2 regions of the Streptomyces sp. NPDC001941 genome follow, and region 2 is predicted to be linked to the other one. Evidence: riboswitches for the same ligand, from Rfam matches in the RefSeq annotation. Region 2 holds a riboswitch; the other holds the start of a gene.
The links. Region 2 has a riboswitch for S-adenosylmethionine ahead of thrC (threonine synthase). Riboswitches for the same ligand answer to the same signal wherever they lie in the genome.
Positions count from the first base shown of each region.

Region 1 (7,496 bases), on a different contig from region 2:
GCGCGCTCGGCGGCGGTCAGGGTGTTGAGGAGCTTCTGCGCCTCGGCGAGCTTGGCCTGGAAGGACCGCTTCTTCTCGCCCAGCGTCTTGCGGACGTCCTCGAGGTCGGAGAGCTTGCGGGTGGCCTCGGCGCGCTTCTGCGCCAGGGTCCGCTGCTTGGCCTGGATGGTCCCGAGGGCCTCGGCCTGCTTGGCGCCGAGCTGGTCGATCGCGGAGGCCTTGTCGAGGTAGGTGTCCGGGTCGGCCGAGAGGAAGAGGGCGATGGACGGGTCCAGGCCGCCGGAGCGGTACTGGGCGCTGGCCACCGAACCGATGCCGTCGCGCAGGGTGTTGAGCTCGGCCTGGCCGCGGGCGACCTGGTCCTGGAGCTGCGCCACCTCCTTCTGGAGGGTGGTCTGCTTCTCCTTGGCGCCGTTGTACTCCTCGGTGGACTTCTCCGCCTGGTGGTACAGCTCGTCGACCTTGCTCTTGACCTCGTCCTTGCTGGGCTTGGACGGCGCCGCGCTGGCGGCCTGCGAGCTGAGCGCCACGGCAGCGGCGGCGGTCGCGGTCAGCACGGTCACGCGGGTACGGCTCGGCTGCTTGGGTCGACGGTGGGACGCCACGAAGGACGGCTCCTTCTTCCTCAGAGCCGCCGAACTGCGCGGACGTGGCGGCCCCTTCGCTTGACACCCCGGATGGATGATCTACCGCGCGAAGGTTCGAGCCATGACCTTAGTGACCGAGTTGTGATCGGTTCAAATCCTCATGCGAAAAATCAGGCTCATGAAGCGCACTTTTTACAGTCGTCACACGCGCAGTGATGGCCACTTGACCGTGTGTCGGTCAGGAGTGCCGCCAATCCGGTCATTGCGCGCAGGAGTTACGAGACGCGCGAAAGCCGCTTCAGCAGCATCAGGGACGCCACAGGGCGCGCCCCCGCCTTGGCGACGCCGTCGGCCACCTCGCGGTCGGTGGAGACCACGATGACCGGCCGCCCCGGCGGCTCGGCCCGCACCAGCTGGCGGATCAGCTCGTCGGCGGTCACACCCGCCTTGGAGAACAGCACCCGCACCCCGCGCGGCGGCGCCAGCAGCACCGGCGCGGCCAGCTCCGCGCCGTCGAAGACGCAGGTGACCTCGGCACCGGTCTGCGCGGCCACCATGGCGAGCCCGCCGAGCAGCCGCAGCCGCTGCTTCTCCAGCGGCATCGTCGGGTAGCCGGTCTTGGTCACGTTGTAGCCGTCCACGACCAGGTGCGCCTGCGGCAGCGCGAGCAGCTGGTCCAGGAGCGCCGGGTCGGTCTCGGACAGGGCGCGGGCCGCGATGTCCTTGGGCGACATCCGGCCGGGCTCCACCGCGTCGACGGTGTCCGCGGGGCGCACCGAGGCGGGCGGCAGGGCCAGTTCGCGGCGCAGTCCCTGGGCCGCGTCGAGCACGGTGTCGAGCAGCAGCCGCAGCCGCATGTCCTCCACCGAGCGGCCCTCGCGGGCGGCCCGGCGGGCCGACTCCACGCTGGCCTCGGCCTCGCCGAGGCGGGCCTTGAGCCGCCGGCCCTCGCTCTCGGCGGCGGACACCTGGGCGGCCGCCTCGGCCCGGATGCCGTCGATCTCCTCGTGGCTGCGGCGCAGTGCCGCCTCACCGCGCTTGACGTCGGCCTGGGCGCTGCGCAGCTTGCGCTGGAGCGACTCCGCCTCGCGCCGGGCCACGTCCAGGTCGGCGCGCAGCCGCTCGGTCTCGGTGCGGGTGTGCGCGCGGGCGTCGGCCAGCTCCTCGCGCAGCCGCTCCAGCTCGCGCCGCCCGGCCTCGTCGGCCCGCTCGGCGTCGGCCCGCTGGGCCTCCTCGCCGGCCGCCGCGACGAGCTTCACCCAGCCCGCGGGGCGCAGTACGTAGGCCGCCGCCGCGACGTCCTCGGGGTCGGCGGCGGCGGGCGGGGAGCCGGCCTCGACGGCCCCGGCCAGCTCCGGCTGGGTCTCCTTGAGCCGCTCGCCGATCCGCTGGCGGAAGAGCGGGTCGCCCTCCAGCGCCGCGGCCATCGCGTTGCCCGCGAACTTGGCGCGGCGGCTCGGCGTGAACCGGGCGTACTGCCGCAGCTGGGACGGCAGTTCGGCGACCGTCAGGCCGCCGAACGCGTCCGAGACGAGCGCGACGACCCGGCGCCGCACCCCTTCGGGCAGCGGTCGGTCGAGCGCCTCGGCGGCGTCGCCGGCCGAGCCGGCCGGTTCGGCGCCGCTCTCCGGCTGCTCCACGATCCGTCACCCCACAGTTGTCTTGCGCGCCGCCCGCTCAGGAGCCGGCGCCCGGCCTGTCCACCAGTTCGATCTGGTCCACCGCGTTGCACCAACGGCAGCGCACCGACTCGATGGTCTCACTGACCACCTCGCGCTCCTCCACCTTGGGCTCCCCGGCCAGGTCCAGATGGACGTACTCGACGACCTTGGACGAGCGGGTCACGTCGAAGCGGGTGAGGTTCCCGCACAGGGTGCAGCGCCAGCGGGTCTCGGCGGTCGGCAGGGGTACCGTCGTCATGGATCGCCGTCCTCTTTCTCGTACGAGCGCCGTGCGCCGTACCGGAATGCGTGAGCCGCGGTGCGCCGTCGAACTGCGGATGTCCTGCCCGCAACCCTACGGCCTCACGGCTGCCCCGTGTGCGGCGAGGCGCCCTGTCCCGCTCGGTCCCGTTACGTCATGCTCTGATCATGATCGATTGGCGGCGGGCGGCCCGGGCGGCCGTGCACGGACCCTCGGTGACGTACGGCGTGATCGCCCTGTGCTGCGCGGTGTTCCTCATCAGTCCGCTCTCGGGCCTCAACCCGGTGTACGGCACCGGGGACGCCCTGCTGGCGGCGCAGGACGCGTACTTCCGGCGCTGGGGGGTGGTCCCCGCGGAGCTGATGAACAGCGAGCCGCACGCCCTCGTCACCCCGCTGACCGCGCTGTTCGTGCACGGCAGCTGGCTGCACCTGCTCGGCAACATGCTCTTCCTCTACGTGTTCGGGGCGATGGCCGAGGAGCGCATGGGCCATCTGGAGTTCGCGCTCTTCTACCTCGGCTGCGGTTACCTCGCGCTACTCGCCTACGCCGCCGCGCACGCCCACTCCGCCCAGACCCTGGTGGGGGCCTCGGGCGCGATCTCGGGGGTGCTCGGCGCCTTCCTCTACCTCTTCCCCAAGGCGCGCGTCACCAGCCTCTTCCCGTTCCTCTTCTTCCTGCCGCTGCGCTTCCCGGCCTGGATCGTGCTGGTCTTCTGGTTCGTCCTGCAGTGGCTGGCCGCGCGGACGGCGGGCAGCGGCCCGGGCGTCGCCTACCTGGCCCACCTGGTGGGCTTCGGCGTCGGCTTCCTCTACGCCTGGGGGCGCTTCCGGGGGCGGGCTACAGTGAAGGCCCAAGCAGCGGCGCCCGAGGGAGAAAGCCAACCGTGATCACCGCGATCGTGCTCATCAAGACCAGCGTGGACCGGATCCCCGAGATCGCCGAGTCGATCGCGGCGCTGGACAGCGTCAGCGAGGTCTTCTCCGTCACCGGTACGTACGACCTGATCGCGATGGTCCGGGTGGCCCGCCACGACGACCTGGCCGACGTCATCCCCGGCCGCATCAGCAAGATCCCGGGCGTCGAGGGCACCGACACCCACGTCGCGTTCCGCACCTACTCCCAGCACGACCTGGAGGCGGCCTTCGCGATCGGCCTGGACTCCTAGGCCACGGGAGAACGCCCGAAGGCGCCCGGCACGTCACGTGCCGGGCGCCTTCGTCGTCGTACGGGTACGGGTACGGCCTCAGCCGCGGTCGGGCACGCAGCGCCCGTCCTCGGTGCGGTAGTTCCAGCGGGCGCCGTCGCGCACCAGCTCCTTGACGGCGCGCACGAAGCGGTCCAGGTGCTCGTCGGGCGTACCGGCACCGAAGCTGACCCGGATCGCGTTGAGCGAGCGCTCCCCCGGCTCGGCGTCCGGCGCGCCGCACTCGCCCTGGTCGCCCGGCTCGCCGCCGAGCAGGGTGCGCACCAGCGGGTGGGCGCAGAACAGGCCGTCGCGCACGCCGATGCCGTACTCGGCCGAGAGCGCGGCGGCGAAGTGCGAGCTGTTCCAGCCCTCCACCACGAAGGAGATGACGCCCACCCGCGGGGAGTCGTCGCCGAACAGCGAGAGCACCCGCACCTCGGGCACGTCCGCGAGGCCCGCGCGGACCTTGGCGATCAGGTGCTGCTCGCGCTCCACCAGGGAGTCGAAGCCGGCCTCGGTGAGGGCGCGGCAGGCCGAGGCGATGGAGTAGACGCCGATCACGTTGGGCGAACCGGCCTCGTGGCGGGCCGCGCTCTGGTGCCACTCCACGTCCACGCCGCCGTCCTCGGCCCGCGCGACCTTGCGGGTGGCGCCGCCGCCGGCCAGGTAGGGGTCGGCCTCGCGCAGCCAGTCGGGCCGCCCGGCGAGCACGCCCGAGCCGAACGGCGCGTACAGCTTGTGGCCGGAGAAGGCGACCCAGTCGACGTCCAGCTCGCCGATGTGGACCGGGTGGTGGGGCGCGAGCTGGGCGGCGTCGAGCACGATGCGGGCACCGTGCGCGTGAGCGGCCGCCGCCAGCTCGCGCACCGGCCAGAGCTCACCGGTGACGTTGGAGGCACCGGTGACGCAGACCAGGGCGGGGCCGTGGGGCTCGCGCGCGGCGAGGGCGCGCTCCAGGGTCTCCACGGCCTGCCGGGGGGTGCGGGGGGCGTTGAGGTAGGTGACGCGGGCGCCGCGCCAGGGCAGCAGCGAGGCGTGGTGCTCGGTCTCGAAGACGAAGACCTGGCAGTCCGCGGGCAGCGCGCGGGCCAGCAGGTTGAGCGAGTCGGTGGTGGAGCGGGTGAAGACGACCTGGTCGTCGGGGCGGCAGCCGAGGAACTCGTGGACGGTCCTGCGGCTGTTCTCGAACAGGTCGGTGGAGAGCTGGGAGAGGTAGCCCGCGCCGCGGTGCACGCTGCCGTAGTACGGGGCGTAGGCGGCCACGTCGTCCCAGACCCGCTGCAGGGCCGGGGCGCTGGCGCCGTAGTCCAGGGCCGCGTAGCTGACCTCGCCGCCGGTGACCAGCGGGACGGTCACGTCGCGGCCGAGGACCGGGAGCGGGGCGGCACAGCAGGGCTCCTCGGAAGCGGCGGCAGCGGCGGAGTCGGCGGTGGCGGCGGCGTCGTTCAGGTACGCGGACATGGCGGCATCTCCCGGCAGGACAAGGCGAATGGAGGCGTGGGGACCCCGCGGCACGACTGGGTACGGCTCGACTGCCGTACGGCACACGGGTGTTGCTCGACGCACGGCGACAAGGAGGGCCGTACGGAGGAGGGGTGGAGAAAGGGGCCGAGGGGCCCTATCGCATTCGCTTGCTCACGAGACTGCTCCCTTGAGGACCAGGACCCCAGGGCATGCAGGGGTCCGCGCTTGCCGTAGACCTCGCTGCCTACGGCCTGGTCTTCACCCGGGGCACCCCGCCACGGACGGAGGGTTGCCGGACAGCGGGCCGGGGCCTAGATCGCTGTCACTCATGACCTTGCCAGGAGTATGGCACAGACGAAGATCGCGCCCAACCGGGGGTCCACATCGTGGACCCCCGGCCGGACGCGACCGGCGTGCGGGGAGGGGCGCTCAGGCGTGGGTGGCGGCGACCCAGCGCTCCAGGGCCGCCCGCGCGGCGCCGGAGTCGATGGACTGCGCCGCCCGCTCCATGCCCGCGCGCAGCTGGGCGGCCAGGTCGCCGGAGCCGGGCTCCAGGGCGACCAGCGCCGCCGCCGAGTTGAGCAGCACCGCGTCCCGTACCGGCCCCCGCTCCCCCGCGAGCAGCCGCCGGGCCACGTCGGCGTTGTACGAGGCGTCCGCGCCGCGCAGCGCCTCCACGGGCACCAGGTCCAGGCCCACGTCGCGCGGGTCGAAGACCTGCTCGCTGACCGCGCCGTCGCGCACCACCCAGACCCGCGAGGTGGCCGTGGTGGTCAGCTCGTCCAGGCCGTCGTCGCCGCGGAAGACCAGCGAGGAGTTGCCGCGCTCGGCGAAGACCCCGGCCACGATCGGCGCCATCCGGGGATCGGCGACGCCGACCGCCTGGGCCTTCACCCGGGCCGGGTTGGTCAGCGGGCCCAGCACGTTGAAGGTGGTGCGGATGCCCAGCTGGCCGCGGGCGGCGGCGACGTGCCGCAGCGCCGGGTGGAACCTGACCGCGAAGCACATGGTGATCCCGGCCTCCACGGCGACCTCGGCGACCCGGCTCGGGGTCAGGTCGAGGTTGACCCCGAGCTTCTCCAGGACGTCGGAGGAGCCGGAGGCGGAGGAGGCGGCGCGGTTGCCGTGCTTGACGACCCGGACGCCGGTGCCGGCCACCACGATCGAGGACATGGTGGAGATGTTGACGGTCTTGGCGCCGTCGCCGCCGGTGCCGACGATGTCCACGCAGGGCCCCGCCACGTCGATCACGTTGGCGTGGGCGTACATGGTCCGTACGAGACCGGTGATCTCCTCGACCGTCTCGCCCTTGGCCCGCAGCGCCACCATGAACCCGGCGATCTGGGCGTCGGTGGCCTCGCCGCGCATGATCCGGTCCATCGCCCAGGCGGTGTCGTCCGCGCTCTGGTCCTGGCCCCTCAGCAGCGAGTCCAGTACGCCGGGCCAGGAGCGGCCCGCCGCGGTGTCGCCTCCAGCGGGGTGCACAGCGCCCATGGTCGCTCCCGGGTGTCGTCCGTACGGATGTGAGGGCTTCCACCCTATCGAGCGCCGGGTACGGCAAAGAGCCCCGTCCGGTGAATGGACGGGGCTCTCGCCGTGGCGACCGACAGGTCAGGTGGTGCTCAGGGGATCAGTGGTGGCCGTGGCCGCTGGTGATCTCCTGGTACTCCTCGGCGGTCGGCTTGGAGATCTGGTTCCCCTCGCCGTAGTAGCCCTTGCTGAGCTTGACCCGCAGCTTCTCGGAGCGCTTCACCTTGCGCTCCACGCCGTTCTCGTCGACCGTGGCGCCGATCTCGGCGGGCGCGTACTGCTCGTGCGCCGTGAGCTTGTAGCGGGCGCCGGGCTCCAGCTGCTCGTGGACCTCGACGAACTCACCGTGCGGCAGGCGCTTGATGATGCCGGTCTCGCGACCGTGCAGCACCTTGTCCCGGTCCCGGCGCTGGAGGCCGAGGCAGATCCGCTTGGTGACGATGAACGCGATGACCGGGCCGACGAAGAAGAAGATCCGTACGAACCAGGTGATCGAGTTGATCGACAGGTGGAAGTGCGTGGCCCAGAGGTCGTTGCCGCCACCGACGAGCATGACCATGTACGCGGTGATCCAGGCGACGCCGAAGGCGGTGCGCGTCGGAGCGTTGCGCGGGCGCTGCGCGATGTGGTGCTCGCGCTTGTCGCCGGTGATCCAGGACTCGACGAACGGGTAGACGCCGATCGCGGCCAGCACCAGCGGGAAGACCACCAGCGGGATCATCACGCCGAGGACCAGCGTGTGGCCCCAGACGTTGATCTCCCAGCCCGGCATGACGCGGATCAGGCCTTCGGCGAAGCCCATG
Region 1 covers NZ_JBEOYE010000048.1:50,690-58,185, forward strand. The annotation lists gene ABT160_RS28225 (C40 family peptidase) at 1-605, opposite strand, end outside; gene ABT160_RS28230 (NYN domain-containing protein) at 863-2,227, opposite strand; gene ABT160_RS28235 (hypothetical protein) at 2,265-2,507, opposite strand; gene ABT160_RS28240 (rhomboid family intramembrane serine protease) at 2,678-3,400, shown strand; gene ABT160_RS28245 (Lrp/AsnC family transcriptional regulator) at 3,397-3,678, shown strand; gene ABT160_RS28250 (aminotransferase class V-fold PLP-dependent enzyme) at 3,757-5,160, opposite strand; SAM riboswitch class IV at 5,380-5,497, opposite strand; gene trpD (anthranilate phosphoribosyltransferase) at 5,593-6,657, opposite strand; gene qcrB (cytochrome bc1 complex cytochrome b subunit) at 6,794-7,496, opposite strand, start outside.
Region 1: another riboswitch for S-adenosylmethionine. It lies ahead of ABT160_RS28250 (aminotransferase class V-fold PLP-dependent enzyme); the one in region 2 lies ahead of thrC (threonine synthase).

Region 2 (7,496 bases):
GAGGCCGGAGACGAGGCCGCCCCCGCCGCGCCGTGCTTCGAGGGTGCCGTCGGCGCCGCGCGCGTACGACACGGGACCGCGGTTGGACGCCACCAGAACCTGTGCGGAAGCCATGGGGACGAACCTAGCCCGTCGCACAAACGCTCAAACGTGCGGCCGGGCCCCGCGGTGCGGGGCCCGGCCGTGGGGAGCGCCGTTTCCGGTCAGGAGTGGCTCGGGTGAGGCTCGGGGGCGGCCGGTCAGTGGTGGCCGCGGCGCCCCCGGGTCGCGGCGACCGCCACCGCGCCGACCCCGGCCAGCGCGATGCCCAGGCCGCCGAGCAGCCACAGCTGCTCGCCGCCCGCGCCGGTCTCGGCCATCTGGCCGCCGTCGGTGCCGCCCGCGGCGTCCTGCGGCGGGGTGGGGCGGCCCTGGTCGGTGCGGGACGGGCGCGGGGAGGGCCCGTCGCTGTGCGAGGGCTTGGGGGACGGAGAAGGCTTGGGGGACGGCGGGGTCTGGACCGGCGGGAACACCGGGGAGCAGGCCGGGTCGGTGGCGCCGTCCTCGCAGTTGGTCCGCGGGGTGTCGGCGACCACGTCGTTGGTCAGCTTGCCGTCGCCGCTGACCGGGTCGTTGACGGTCACCGAGTAGGTGATCGTCGCGGTCCTGCCGGTGGGCACGGTGCCGGTCCAGGAGAGCTTCGGCGCGGCGTAGCGGACCGTGCCGAGGGTGGCCCTGGCGTCGCCGTCGTACACCGCGTCGTCGAGCAGGTCGCTCAGGTCGTCGCTCAGCCGGGCGCCCGGGTAGTCGAGCGAGGAGATGTTCTTCGCGGTGATCGTGTACGTGAGCTTGTCGCCCGGCTTCACCCGGGTCGGGGACGCCGTCTTCTTGATCTCCAGGTCGGGCACCGGCACCGAGAAGGCCAGGGCCTGCGGCACGTAGGTGTCGCCGCGGGTGCGGAAGGTCAGGTCCGCGGAGTCGGCGCCCTCGGGGATGGTGTCGCCGGGGACCTCGAAGGTCTTGGCGTCGATGGAGAAGTTGTTGGCGTCGCAGGGGTCCGTGCAGCCCTCGGCGTGGCTGTTGAAGAAGTTGTTGGCCCCGCCGCCGCTCTCCGGGTCGGTCATCCGCCGGGCGTTGACCAGGAACTGGTCGCCGGTGACGTTGGCGTCGCCCTCGTAGGCGGTGACGCTGGCGCGCAGGTCCTTGGAGCCGGAGCGGTAGAACCCGTCCACGGTGATGGTGGTGTCGGGGTCCTTGGACTGCTGCACCACGTGCCCGCCGTAGACGTACACGTGGTGGCGGTCGGGCGCGTACTGGGCGTTGGGGGCGTCGTACTTCCACACCACGGTCAGCGACCAGCCGCCGACGCAGCCGTTGCCGGTGGGGGCCCAGACGTTGCCGACGGCGACCGGGACCGGGCTGCCGGTGGCGACCCCGGCGAAGGCGGCGGTCACGTCGGCCTCGGCGGTGTAGTAGTGCGGGCCGCCCACGGCCGCCGGGGTGCGCACCGCGTCGGCCACGGTGACCGGGGCCTCGGGGCGCGGGCCGACCTTCAGCACCGGCCGCGAGGTCAGCGGGTCGCCGGCGGGCGAGGTGGCCCGGCCGGCGGTGTCGCAGAACTGGACCTGGTTGTTGCCGAGCTTGTACGTGCCGTCGTTGCCGCCCCAGAACAGCCGGGCGTACGCGACCCTGGCGCCCGGCGGCACGGTGATCGTGGCGGTGCTGGAGTCGAGCACCGGGGAGGCCAGGCCCGCGGTGTCGGTGTACCGCATGGCGAACTGGTTGTTGTTCTCGCTGCTGGTGCCGGTCTGGGCGGCCTCGCAGCGGGCGGCGACGTCGGCGGGGGTGTCGGGGCACTGGAGCACTGTGTTGCCCAGGGTGATGAAGTCCCCGTAGACCGCGGCGTCGTACCGCTTGGCGAAGGGCTCGACGACGACGGAGGACGCGGGTGCCGCCGTGGCCACCAGCGCCGTCGCGGCGGTCGCCGCGCCAAGCAGGAAGCGCATTCCATGTCTGAACCACATAAAACGGAAATCTAGGCAGTACGCCCGGCCGACCCCGCGCGCCACGCGAGGGGGCCGTCCGAGGTTGCGCCGGGAGGCGGGCACCGGCCACCCTTGCCGCCCCGTCCGGCCCCGCCCCGCTCCCGCGCTCCCGGCGGGACCACGCGACTACGCCACCCGGCGTCGCGCGTACTCCGCGATCTCCGCCATCGGCGGGCGCTCCTCGGTGTCCACCGGGTACGTCCGCGGCTCGAAGCCGTCCTCGCCGCGCTCGAACTGGGTGAGCACCGGGCGCACCAGGTGTCCGCGCGAGAGCCGCAGCTGCGCCGTGCGGTAGATCGCCGCCGCCATCCGGCCCAGCGCCTGCCCGTCCTGGTGGCGGTGCCTGCGCACCCCGACGTCCACCTGCGCCAGCGCGTCCAGGCCCACCGTGTGCAGCGCGTCGACCAGCAGGCCCAGCTCCACTCCGTAACCGACCGGGAAGGGCAGCCGTTCGAGCAGCGAGCGCCGGGCCGCGTACTCGCCGCCCAGCGGCTGGACGAACCCGGCCAGCATCGGCCAGTGCAGGTTGAGCAGCGGGCGCGCCACCAGTTCGGTCACCCGGCCGCCCTGACCAGGGGTGTCGCCGAAGGGGCGGTCGTACATCGCCTTGACGAAGTCCACGTCGGGATCGGTCAGCAGCGGGCCGACGATCCCCGAGACGAAGTCCGCGGAGAACTCCTTGAGGTCCGCGTCCACGAAGCAGACGACGTCCCCGCCGGTCACCATCAGTGACCGCCACAGGACCTCCCCCTTGCCCGGCACCGCGGGTATCCGGGGCAGGATCGCGTCCCGCGCCACCACCCGGGCCCCGGCCGCCGCGGCCACCTCGGCCGTGCGGTCGGTGGAGCCCGAGTCGATCACCACCAGCTCGTCCACCAGCGGGACCGCGGGCGACATCAGCTCGCGGCGGATCACCGTCACGATGTCCCCGACGGTCGCCTCCTCGTTCAGCGCCGGGAGGACGACGCTCACCGTCGTCCCGCGCTTGGCGGCCAGCACCTGGCCGAGCGTGCGGTCGGCGGCTGACCAGGAGCGGGCCTTCAGCCAGCGCTCCACATCTTCGAGCACGGTCTACTACTCCCCGGTGTCTGAAATCGGTGCGTGTGATCCATCTCGCGGTTCGGACGACTATCTCAACCGTCCGGGCCTTCGGTTACAGTCTTGAACAACGCGGATGTCCGTCGCATGTCGGGGGTCGGTCCGCCACTCACAACCGCACACACAACCGCATACCGCTCATCCAGAGGGGCAGAGGGAAACGGCCCGTTGAAGCCCCGGCAACCCTCCAGCCGGTCTCGTTCTCATCCGCGAGGCTCCCGGCTAGGGAAGGTGCCAAATCCGTCTCATGGCGAAGTGCGCCATGAGGAAGATGAGGAGAAAGGGCCTCGCCATCATGGCTGTACAGACCGTCGCACCCGCCGCCAGCGCCGCTGCCACCGTCGACCTCGGACCGGCCTCCGGGCTCTCCTGCCGCGAGTGCGGCACCCTCTTCCCGCTGGGACCGATCTTCGCCTGCGCCGAGTGTTTCGGCCCCCTCGAGGTGGCGTACGACTTCCCCGCCGAGGGCCCCGAGGCACTGCGCAAGCGCATCGAGGACGGCCCCGAGAACATCTGGCGCTACGCGCCGCTGCTGCCCGTCCCCTCCGACGTGGCCGACAAGCCCAACCTCAACCCGGGCTGGACCAAGCTGGTCAAGGCCGACAACCTGGCCCGCGAGCTGGGCGTCGAGCCGGGCAGGCTGTTCGTCAAGGACGACTCCGGCAACCCGACGCACTCCTTCAAGGACCGCGTCGTCGCGCAGGCCCTGGAGGCCGCCCGCGCCTTCGGCTTCACCACCCTGTCCTGCTCCTCCACCGGCAACCTGGCCGGCGCCGTCGGCGCCGCCGCCGCCCGGGCCGGCTTCCGCTCCTGCGTGTTCATCCCGCACGACCTGGAGCAGGGCAAGGTCGTCATGGCCGCGGTGTACGGCGGCGAGCTCGTCGGCATCGAGGGCAACTACGACGACGTCAACCGCTTCTGCTCGGAGCTCATCGGCGACCCGCTGGGCGAGGGCTGGGGCTTCGTGAACGTCAACCTGCGGCCGTACTACGGCGAGGGCTCCAAGACCCTGGCGTACGAGATCTGCGAGCAGCTCGGCTGGGTCATCCCCGACCAGCTGGTCATCCCGATCGCCTCCGGCTCCCAGCTCACGAAGATCGACAAGGGCCTCCAGGAGCTGATCAAGCTGGGCCTGGTCGAGGACAAGCCGTACAAGATCTTCGGCGCCCAGGCCGAGGGCTGCTCCCCGGTGTCCGCCGCCTTCAAGGCCGGGCACGACGTGGTGCGCCCGCAGAAGCCGAACACCATCGCCAAGTCCCTCGCCATCGGCAACCCGGCCGACGGCCCCTACGTCCTGGACATCGCCCGCCGCACCGGCGGCGCGGTGGAGGACGTGAACGACGAGCAGGTCGTCGACGCCATCAAGCTGCTCGCCCGCACCGAGGGCATCTTCGCCGAGACGGCGGGCGGCGTGACCGTCGGCGTGACCCGCAAGCTGGTGGAGGCCGGGCTCCTCGACCCGACCCTGACCACGGTGGTCCTCAACACCGGTGACGGCCTGAAGACCCTGGACGCGGTGGCCGACACCTCCCAGGCCACGGCCACCATCAAGCCCTCGCTGGACGCCTTCCGCGCCGCGGGCCTGGCCCACTGACACCCGACGCACCCTTCCCGAGGCTTCCCGAGAGGTACCGCACCATGAGCGTGAACGTCCGCATCCCCACCATCCTGCGCACCTACACCGGCGGCCAGTCCGAGGTCCCGGCCGAGGGCGCCACCCTCGCCGAGGTCATCGCCGACCTGGAGAAGAACCACGCGGGCATCGCCGCCCGCGTCCTGGACGACCAGGGCAAGCTGCGCCGCTTCGTGAACGTGTACGTGAACGACGACGACGTCCGCTTCGAGCAGGGCCTCGACACCGCCACCCCGGACGGCGCGGGCGTCTCGATCATCCCCGCCGTCGCCGGTGGCTGCTGACCACACCGCGTGACCCGTATTGCCCCCTCCGCGAGAGAAGCGGAGGGGGCAATTCTGCATGGTTGAACGCGATAGAGTGTGGGAAGCCCCTTCCGCTGCCCGTGCCACGCGCATATCCGAGTGCGCCCCTCGCGCGACAAGAAGCAGCCAAAGTGTTCGAGCACGTTGCCCCTTATGTGGTTTTTGCCGGGCCCGACTTGCCCTGGAATTCAAGGAATTCACCGCATTCTTCCGATGGGCCGTGCCCAGAATTCTCGTCCGATTGACCTGTTGCAGACGGCAGTTGGACAGATACATTCAGCGGCGGTCGACGCGTTCCGGCGCACGTCCGCTACCTGTCGGCGGGCGAGGTCTGACCCGGGCCCGCGAAGTGCGGTCCTGTGCAAGGGCCAGTAATAGGGGAGTTAGGCATGGCTCAGGGCACCGTCAAGTGGTTCAACGCGGAGAAGGGGTACGGCTTCATCGCGGTCGACGGTGGTGCGGATGTATTCGTCCACTACAGCGCGATCCAGATGGACGGGTACCGCACCCTTGAAGAGGGTCAGCGGGTCGAATTCGAGATCTCGCAGGGCCAGAAGGGGCCGCAGGCGGACATGGTCCGCGTAGCCGGCTGAAGCGCCGACTGACTGCAGCAACGTGAGAAGGGCCCGCGTCCACCGGACGCGGGCCCTTCCGCTTGCCCGGGGGACGCGTCCCGGGGCGCGACCCGGGGGCGCCGACCCCGGGTCGCGGCCGGGTCCGGGCCGGGTCCGGGCCGCGTCCGGACCGTGCCCCGGCCGGGTCCGCTCGCACGTCGAGAGGGCAGCTCCTCGAAGTCGCTTGCACTCTCCTAGGGCGAGTGCTAATCATTGGCGTTAGCACTCTCCGAGTGAGAGTGACAGAACTTGGATCGGTCCTGTGAGGTCGGCGACCCGGGTGGGAAGGAACCACACGGCGAGCCGGCCGTCCGTCGCGGGCACGGGTGCCGATCCGGAGAAATCCACCCCGTCCGGGAGGACCACTTCACATGGCCAAGATCATCGCGTTCGACGAGGAGGCCCGGCGCGGCCTGGAGCGCGGCATGAACCAGCTCGCCGACGCCGTCAAGGTCACCCTTGGCCCCAAGGGTCGCAACGTCGTCCTTGAGAAGAAGTGGGGCGCCCCCACGATCACCAACGATGGTGTGTCCATCGCCAAGGAGATCGAGCTGGAGGACCCGTACGAGAAGATCGGCGCCGAGCTGGTCAAGGAAGTCGCCAAGAAGACGGACGACGTCGCCGGCGACGGTACGACCACCGCCACCGTCCTCGCCCAGGCGCTCGTCCGCGAGGGCCTGCGCAACGTGGCCGCCGGTGCCAACCCGATGGCCCTCAAGCGCGGCATCGAGAAGGCCGTCGAGGCCGTCTCCGGCGCCCTGCTGGAGCAGGCCAAGGACGTGGAGACCAAGGAGCAGATCGCCTCCACCGCCTCCATCTCCGCCGCCGACACCCAGATCGGCGAGCTCATCGCCGAGGCCATGGACAAGGTCGGCAAGGAAGGCGTCATCACCGTCGAGGAGTCGCAGACCTTCGGTCTGGAGCTCGAGCTCACCGAGGGCATGCGCTTCGACAAGGGCTACATCTCGGCGTACTTCGCGACCGACATGGAGCGTATGGAGGCGTCCCTGGACGACCCGTACATCCTCGTCGTCAACTCCAAGATCTCCTCGGTCAAGGACCTGCTCCCGCTCCTGGAGAAGGTCATGCAGTCGGGCAAGCCGCTGCTGATCATCGCCGAGGACGTCGAGGCCGAGGCCCTGTCGACGCTGATCGTCAACAAGATCCGCGGCACCTTCAAGTCCGTCGCCGTCAAGGCCCCGGGCTTCGGCGACCGCCGCAAGGCCATGCTGAACGACATCGCCATCCTCACCGGCGGCACGGTCATCTCCGAGGAGGTCGGCCTCAAGCTCGAGAACGCCGGCCTGGACCTGCTGGGCCGCGCCCGCAAGGTCGTCATCACCAAGGACGAGACCACCATCGTCGACGGTGCCGGCGAGAGCGAGCAGGTCGCCGGTCGCGTGAACCAGATCCGCGCCGAGATCGAGAACTCGGACTCGGACTACGACCGCGAGAAGCTCCAGGAGCGCCTGGCGAAGCTGGCCGGCGGCGTGGCCGTCATCAAGGCCGGTGCCGCCACCGAGGTCGAGCTCAAGGAGCGCAAGCACCGCATCGAGGACGCCGTGCGCAACGCGAAGGCGGCCGTCGAGGAGGGCATCGTCGCCGGCGGTGGCGTGGCCCTGCTGCAGGCCTCCTCGGTCTTCGAGAAGCTGGAGCTGTCGGGTGACGAGGCGACCGGCGCCAACGCCGTGAAGCTCGCCCTGGAGGCCCCGCTCAAGCAGATCGCCGTCAACGGTGGCCTGGAGGGTGGCGTTATCGTCGAGAAGGTGCGCAACCTTCCCGTCGGCCACGGCCTGAACGCCGCCACCGGTGAGTACGTCGA
Region 2 covers NZ_JBEOYE010000017.1:38,807-46,302, forward strand. The annotation lists gene ABT160_RS14815 (alpha,alpha-trehalose-phosphate synthase (UDP-forming)) at 1-114, opposite strand, end outside; gene ABT160_RS14820 (DUF7927 domain-containing protein) at 240-1,985, opposite strand; gene ABT160_RS14825 (glucosyl-3-phosphoglycerate synthase) at 2,151-3,092, opposite strand; SAM riboswitch class I at 3,258-3,400, shown strand; gene thrC (threonine synthase) at 3,394-4,716, shown strand; gene ABT160_RS14835 (MoaD/ThiS family protein) at 4,761-5,039, shown strand; gene ABT160_RS14840 (cold-shock protein) at 5,450-5,653, shown strand; gene groL (chaperonin GroEL) at 6,046-7,496, shown strand, end outside.